Regions from separate parts of the Mesorhizobium sp. M0830 genome, predicted to be linked through region 1. Evidence: predicted binding sites of a transcription regulator. Region 1 holds the regulator's gene; the other holds the start of a gene.
What was found. Region 1 encodes PhoB, which activates phosphate uptake and scavenging genes when phosphate is short. Its sites were predicted from a motif close to TGTCATNNANCTGTCAT; they were not measured.

Region 1 (4,144 bases):
AGCCAGAAGGCCGGCCAGGCTCCGGCCGTTTCGGGCAGGTCCGCCCGCATTTCGAAATAGCCGTAGGTTTGCGCGAAGCTGTCGTGGGTCGTCAGTATCCCCGATGTGTATTCGTAGTTGTTGATCAGAGGCTTGATGTCCTCCGGCGCCTGCGCGGCGGTGATGATGAGGACGCCGTTTTCAACGCTGAACGGGTGGACGGAACTCGTCGGCCCGTAATTGGCGTCGATATACCATTGCAACTCGCCATTGCTGCTCAATGTGCTGCCGTTCGGCGCGCCCCACGAGAAATTGGAATTCCAGGTGCCGTCCTGCCCGTCCCGAAGGCTCAGCGTGTTGAATTCGTCGGCGAAGGACAGCGTCATTCCGGACTTGTCTATCGGCAGTTCGAACTGGGTGGGCTGCAACTTGTCGATGGTCGTATTCTTGAACACCAGGATCTCGTCAGATCCGAGGTTCAGCATCACGTTCGATTCCACCTGAACCATCTGCGAACGGACGGCATCGAACGAAGTGAAGTCATAGCCGTTAAGGCGCACCACATCGGTCGCACCGAAATCGAAGATAAGATCGCTTCCATTTCCTTTGGAGATGGCGAAAGTGTCGGCGCCGTCACCGCCGATCAGGACATCATTTCCCTTGCCGCCATCCAGCGTCTGATGACCCGACCCGCCCTTGATGATGTTGTCCAACGCATTTCCGAACGCATATCGATTGGCGCCGGTAACGACCAGGTTCTCGAAATTGTCGGGGAGCTTGTAGCTCATCCAGGTGTCGATCGTGTCGATCCCGGCCCCGGGATCTTCGACCACCTTATTGTTGGTGGAATAGAGGTGATAGTAGTCGTCGCCGGCGCCACCATACATCGTGACATTGACGCCGGTGTCTCCCCAGAACGAGTCGTTGCCTGAGGTGCCATGCAGTTCGGCCCCGGCTCCGGTTGCCGAGAACCAATGACTGGACGCGCCGGTGTAGGGAAGAGGAATACCTTTGGCGTTTAAGACCGTGCTCATCAGAAATCCTTCCTCTTAGTGCCCGACCTGATCAAGTCGTTCGGCGCAAGGTCCGGCGACCGCTTTCAAAGCAACGTTGCAACGAACGAGATCGTTCCCGCGGAATCGTCATCCAATGCAAGATCGTATTGACTATTCGGAGCACATACAATCGATAAAGAGGAGAGAAACTCATTCTTAGTCTGAGGAACTTTTTTAATAAAATTGCGCATTTATGCGAAACCACATCCTCTGGCGGGCACATAGCCATATTAGTTCAAATTGTTTCTTGAGGCGCGCAACTTTGATCGGAGGTCTGCGGGCAAGATAGCAATGTGACCAACTAAAGTGTCACGGGCCGTGCTTCCTGCGGCCAGCCTGGCAGAAAAGCGAATTGGGAGATCGGAGGGCAATCGCCAGCCAGTCAAGCTACGCGCCGAGCCCCGCGAAGGGCAGTTTAGACTTCGATCCCGCCTGCTTGAATGTCTGCCATCGCGTGGCCATTGGCGACGACCTGCTGATCGAATTTGAACCTTGGTTCCGATCTATCGGCTAGTCTTCCCTGATCGCGTAGCCTGCGCCCCGAATGGTGCGGATGACGTCGGGCATGCGGCCGTTGTTGACGGCTTTGCGCAGCCGGCCGACATGCACGTCCACCGTGCGTTCGTCGATGTAGATCGTTTCGCCCCAGACGTTGTCGAGCAGTTGGCTACGCGAGAACACGCGGCCGGGATGGCGCATCATGAATTCGAGCAGGCGGAATTCGGTCGGCCCGAGCCGGATCTCGCTCTTCTTGCGATAGACCCGGTGCGATTCTCGATCGAGCACGATGTCGCCGACCTTCAGCACGCTGGACAGCAGTTCCGGCTTGGCACGGCGCAACAGCGCCTTGACCCTGGCCATGAACTCCGGTGTCGAAAACGGCTTGACCAGATAATCGTCGGCGCCGGTCGAGAGGCCCCGCACGCGATCGCTCTCCTCGCCGCGCGCGGTCAGCATGATGATCGGCAGCCGCTCGGTCTCGGGACGCATTCGCAGGCGCCGGCAGAGTTCGATGCCGGAAACCGCCGGCACCATCCAGTCGAGCACCAGAAGGTCAGGCACGTTCTCCTGCAGCCGGATCTCGGCCTCGTCGCCACGCGTCACGACCTCGACCTGATAGCCCTCGGACTCCAGATTATAGCGGAGCAGCACGCCTAGCGGCTCCTCGTCCTCCACCACCATGATGCGTGGCGCGATCATCGGCTGGTTACCCCTGTCGTCATGCCGCGGGCGCGGACATTGTCGTCTCGTCCTGTTTCGGACGATTGGCCGGCAGCTGGGTGCCGGTCAAAACATAATAGGCATTTTCCGCGATGTTGGTGACGTGGTCGCCGATGCGCTCGAGGTTCTTGGCGCAGAACAAAAGATGCGTGCACGCGGTGATGTTGCGCGGGTCTTCCATCATATAGGTGAGAAGCTCGCGGAACACGGAGGTGTATTTGACGTCGATGCGTTCGTCGTCGGCACGCAGTTTCGCCAGCGCGGCGGCGTCACGCGCCGCATATTCCTCGATGACGCCCTGCACCTGGATCAGCACCAGTTGTGCCATTCCATCGATCGAGTGCGAAAGGTCGCGCGGCGTGACGCTGAGGCCGACAGTGCCGACACGCTTGGCGATGTTCTTGGCAAGGTCGCCGATGCGTTCGAGATCGCCGGCCATGCGGATAGAACCGACGACATGGCGCAGATCATCGGCCATCGGCTGCCGCTTGGCGATCAGCGTGATGGCACGGTCGTCGAGCTCGCGCTGGCGCGCGTCCATGATCGCGTCGTCGGAGACGACGCGCTGTGCCAAGGCGTTGTCGGAATTCAAGAGCGCCTTGGTCGCACCGCCGACCATCGAGCTAGCGAGATCGCCCATGTCGCTGATGAGCCTGCTGATCTGACCGAGATCCTCGTCGAAAGAAGCGACTGTATGTTCGCTCATTATCCTGTTCCTCGTATGCCTGAGCTCAGCCGAAGCGGCCGGTGATGTAGTCCTGCGTGCGCTTCTCGCGGGGCGACGTGAAGATCCTCTCCGTGCGGTCGAACTCGACCAGCTCGCCCAGATACATGAAGGCCGTCTGCTTCGATACGCGCGCCGCCTGCTGCATGTTGTGGGTGACGATGACGATCGTGTAGTCGGCTTGCAACTCGTCGATCAGTTCCTCGATCTTGGCGGTCGACAGCGGGTCGAGCGCCGAGGCGGGCTCGTCGAGCAGGATGACTTCCGGCTTCACCGCCACGGTGCGGGCGATGCAGAGCCGCTGCTGCTGGCCGCCGGAGAGGCTGAGGCCGCTGGCGTCGAGCTTGTCCTTGACCTCGGTCCAGAGTGCCGCGCGCTTCAGCGCCTGCTCGACGCGGCCGTCCATCTCCGACTTGCTCAGCTTCTCGTAGAGCCTGATGCCGAAAGCGATGTTTTCGTAGATCGACATCGGAAATGGCGTCGGCTTCTGGAACACCATGCCGATCTTGGTGCGCAGCAGGTTGAGGTCCTGCGAGCGGTCGAGAACGTTCTGGCCGTCGAGCAGCACCTGACCTTCGGCCGTCTGCTTGGGATAGAGCTCGTAGATGCGATTGAAGACGCGCAGCAGCGTCGACTTCCCGCAGCCCGAAGGCCCGATGAAGGCGGTGACGCTGCGCTCCGGCAAGGACAGAGTGATGTCCTTCAGCGCCTTCGACTGGCCGTAGTAGAAGTTGAGGTTCTTGACCTCGATCTTGGCCTTGGCGGTGGCCTCGGCAGCGATCGTCATGTCTGGAGACAACATCTGGCTCATTTGTCCTCTCTGCGTCCGGTCAGGCTGCGCGCAACGATGCTGAGCGCGAGAACCGTCAATGTGATGATGAGTGCGCCGGTCCAGGCCAGTTGCTGCCATTCCTCGTAAGGGCTGAGAGCGAACTGGAAGATGGTGACAGGCAGGCTGGCCATCGGCGCGTTGAGATTGCTCGACCAGAACTGGTTGTTGAGCGCCGTGAAGAGCAGTGGTGCGGTCTCGCCGGAGATACGGGCGATCGACAGCAATATGCCGGTGACAATGCCCGATAGCGCGGCGCGGTAGGCCACCGACTTGATCACCACCCAGCGCGGCGCGCCGATCGCGGTGCCGGCTTCGCGCAAGGCGTTCGGCACC
Region 2 (4,144 bases), on a different contig from region 1:
CGGTGCGTCGGAGAAGATCAGTATCTATCGGTTCGTGCAGGAAGGGCTGAACAACGCCTATCGCCACGCGCGAGGCAAGGATCAGGCGGTGAGTGCCGGAATGAAGGGTGGCAGGCTTTACGTTGAAGTATCGGATGCCGGGCCAGGCTTCGATCCGGCACGGGACGAGGGCCTCGGGCTCGCCGGCCTCAGAGAGCGGGTCGAAAGCATTGGCGGCCAGTTTGAAACCTTGACCGGGCCGCAAGGCACGCGTCTGGTAATCCGTCTATCGGTCGAGGAGCAAGCATGACTGGTGTCATTCGCATCGCCATTGTCGACGATCATCCCCTCTTCCGCGAAGGTGTGACGCGCAGCCTATCGGAGATCGGAGGCTTCGATATGGTTGGCGAGGGTGCCACGGCGCAGGATGCCGAACGCATCGTCTCGACCGTTCGGCCGGACATATTGCTGCTCGATATTTCGATGCCGGGCGGCGGCCTGGCCGCGGTTGCGGGGATCCTCGCCGGCCATCCCGCCCAGAAGATAGTCATGCTGACCGTTTCGGAGGCCAATGCCGATGTGACCATGGCCCTGAATGCAGGGGTGTGCGGCTATGTGCTCAAAGGCATCGGATCGCGCGCGCTTGCCGATATCCTGCGCAGCGTGGCGGCCGGCGAAAGCTATCTTTCGCCGACGCTCTCGGCTCGCCTGCTTTCGGATCTCCAGTCCCAGCATCCGACCAACGGCAATGCGGACCGGCTGCGGCAACTCACGGAACGGCAGACGGAAATTCTGCGGCTGGTGGCGGAGGGGCTAAGCAACAAGGAAGTCGCGTTGCGGCTGGAGCTGCAGGAGAAGACCGTCAAGCATCACATGACCGGGGTGCTGTCGAAACTCAATGTGCGCAACCGCACCGAAGCGGCTTTGATGATGCGTGAGCTGCGCGACCGCAACCAGTCTTAAACCCCCAAACGAGGTCACCTCCGCCGGGGGCGACGGAGGTGACGTGTGAGGCCGGCCGTTGCCTGTTGGTCGGCTTCACAAGGCCTTGAGACGGCCGACGTCGGCTGGTGTGGCCCGGCGGTCGATGATCGTGCGACCGAGCGCATCCTCCATCCTGAAACGACCGTTCTCGAGCTTTTCCGTTATGCCGTCGGGATGCCGGATCGTGATCTTGTTGCCTGTCACGTCGACCTCGTCGCCGGTCGTTGCATTGACATGGCTCGCGCTGTTGCCGTTCTTACCCTTGTTGGCACCCGACTTGCCGGCATTGCCACTGTTGCCATTCCCGCTGCTGCTGCTGCTGTTGCCGCCACTGCTACCGCTATTGCCGCCGCCGCCATTTCCGCCACCGCCGTTTCCACCGCCGCCGCCGTTGCCGCCACCCTTGCCGGCCTGTGCGCTGGCGCCGTAAATCGCGGGTACGGAGCCGTGGAAGGCAATTTGATAGGGAGCGATGGTCAACGCCAGCGCAGCCGCGGATCTAAGCGCAAGCCGGCAACAACGCGTTGTGAGCGATCTGTGCATCCTGATCTCCGTCGATTGAGCCCGGCGCGCCCACCCTCAACGTTGCGGTTGCAACCAACATCGCCGAAAGACGCGGTGCCCGGAAGCGACCTCCGACCGTTGCCGTTGTCACCCAGGACCTTTGCAAGCGCAAGATTGGACTAAAGTCCTAATCGCATGCTATATTAGCTTTGTATGAACGGCGCCGCGATCGCCATCGTCGAGCGGGATACTGGGTTTCCATGATGCCTGACGACGGCAGACGCCGAACATCAAGTCACCTCCGCCGGGGGCGGCGGAGGTGACTGCGAAGCAGGCCGTTGCCTGGGTGGCCTGCCTCACAAAGCCTGAAGACGACTGTAATCGCGCGCCGTCGCTGCACGTTCGACGATCGTTCGGCCGAGCGCATCCTTCATCTCGAAACGGCCGTTCGCGATCTCTTCGGTGGTGCCATCGGGATGCTGTACCTCGATCTTGTTGCGATCCACGTCAACCTTGTCGCCAGTGGCCGCGTTGACGTGATGGCCGGCTCCGCCATCGTTTTGGCTTTTTCCGGTTCCGGAATTGTCGGTGGTGCCATGATCGTTGCTGGCGCCGTCGTCGCCGCCACCAGACCCGGAATTTCCGCTGTTTCCGCTGCCGCTTCCGCCGCTTCCACCAGCGCCACCATCATGTCCGCTATCCTTGGCGTGTGCGGCTGCGGCAATGAGGCCGGGCGCGGAGCCGTTGAAGGCGAGTTGATAGGGGGCGACAGCCAGCGCCAATGCCGATGTTGCTCTCAGAGCCAGCCAACGAAAGCGGGCGGGGGTCGATCCGCGCATCACGGATCCTCCTATACATCAGGCCGATGCCGGCTTTGGCAAGCGGCCGACTATTGCCGGCATAGTGGCCTTGGCATAGGGGGCCCACGACCAATGCCGCGCCGACAGGGACCTTTGCTCGGCCTGAGCAGGACTTTGGTCCCTCGCGTCGCTCGGTTGCGAAAAGGGTCGGCTGGCGGGTCGTGAAATCCGGTGAAAGCGACTGGAGATGTCACGAAAATGTGATCGACCGGCTATAAGGGGTTAAACAGGCAACACGCTCCAGCCATCGCCCAAAGCCAGAGGCAAGTCCTAAATGACCGAAAAACGCTCCCCCGACGCCCGATTCCGCACCAGCCTGCTCGAGGAAAACGACGGCCCCGCAGCCAACCCTACGGACAACCGCACCATGGGCGAGATCATCGCCGCGCGGTTCTCGCGCCGTGGCTTCCTCAAAGGTTCACTGGCCGTCTCGGCCATCGCCGCAACCGTTAGTCCGCTGGCGCTGGTCAGTGCGGACGAGGCCCGGGCCGCAGAAGGCTCCGCCTTCGCGTTCGACGAGTTGGAGGCCGGCATCGACGACAAACACCATGTCGCGCCGGGCTACGATGCCGATGTGTTGTTGCGCTGGGGCGATCCGCTGTTTGCCGATTCGCCGGAGTTCGACCCGACGAAACAGTCGGCGCAGGCTCAGGCGAAACAGTTCGGCTACAACAACGACTATGTCGGCTATCTCCCGATCGACGGTTCGGCCGAACACGGCCTTTTGGTCGTCAACCACGAATACACCAACCCGCATCTGATGTTTCCGGGCGTCGTCAAGATCGTCGACAAGGACGGTAAGAAATCGGCCGAAGTCGCACCGCTCTCGAAGGAGCAGGTCGATGTCGAGATGGCTGCCCACGGCGGCACCATCGTCGAGATACGCAAGGTCTCGGGCAAATGGCAGGTGGTGCGCGACGGCAAGCTCAACCGCCGCATCACCTCCAGCACCGAAATGGCGCTGTCTGGTCCGGTCGCCGGCCACGACCGCGTCAAGACCAACGCCGACCCGTCCGGTACCAAGGTTTTCGGCACATTCAACAACTGCGCCGGCGGCGTCACCCCTTGGGGCACCTATGTGATGGCCGAGGAGAACATCCATGGCTATTTCTCCGGCGACCTGCCGGAGGGCCACAAGGAGGCCGCCAATTACAAGCGCCTTGGCATCCCTGAAGGCGCCTATGAATGGGCCGCCCATTACGATCGTTTCGACCTCGCCAAGGAGCCCAATGAGGCCAACCGCTTCGGCTGGATCGTAGAGGTCGATGTCAACGATCCGACCTCGACGCCGAGGAAGCGCACCGCCATGGGCCGCTTCAAGCACGAGGGCGCCGAATCGATCGTCGCCAAGGACGGTCGCGTTGTCTTCTATCTCGGCGACGACGAGCGCTTCGATTATGTGTACAAATTCGTCACCAAGGCGGCGTTCAATCCCAACGACCATGCCGTCAACAAGGATCTGCTCGACGACGGTACGCTGCATGTCGCCAAGTTCGCCGAGGACGGTTCGGTCGAATGGCTGCCGATCGTCTTCGGGAAGGCGCCGCTGACGACTGAGAACGGCTTCACCAGCCAGGCCGACGTGCTGATCGAGACACGCCGCGCCGCCGACCTGCTCGGCGCCACCAAGATGGACCGCCCCGAGGACATCCAGCCCAATGCCGTCAACGGCAAGGTCTATGTCATGCTGACCAACAATTCGAAGCGCAAGGCCGACCAGGTCAATGCCGCCAATCCGCGCGCCGACAACGCCTTCGGCCACATCATCGAAATATCGGAAGATGGCGGCGATTTCGCCGCCATCAAGGGCAAGTGGG

Region 2: a site for PhoB is predicted at 2,516-2,532, ahead of NKI20_RS20110 (PhoX family protein). Genes of this name have one in related genera too.

Annotation. Positions count from the first base shown of each region.
Region 1 covers NZ_JAMYOR010000003.1:177,583-181,726, reverse strand. Annotated here, with positions in the region: gene eglC (endo-1,3-1,4-beta-glycanase EglC) at 1-1,013, opposite strand, end outside; gene phoB (phosphate regulon transcriptional regulator PhoB) at 1,545-2,234, opposite strand; gene phoU (phosphate signaling complex protein PhoU) at 2,254-2,961, opposite strand; gene pstB (phosphate ABC transporter ATP-binding protein PstB) at 2,987-3,790, opposite strand; gene pstA (phosphate ABC transporter permease PstA) at 3,787-4,144, opposite strand, start outside.
Region 2 covers NZ_JAMYOR010000034.1:42,013-46,156, forward strand. Annotated here, with positions in the region: gene NKI20_RS20090 (sensor histidine kinase) at 1-289, shown strand, start outside; gene NKI20_RS20095 (LuxR C-terminal-related transcriptional regulator) at 286-942, shown strand; gene NKI20_RS20100 (hypothetical protein) at 1,018-1,506, opposite strand; gene NKI20_RS20105 (hypothetical protein) at 1,824-2,306, opposite strand; gene NKI20_RS20110 (PhoX family protein) at 2,602-4,144, shown strand, end outside.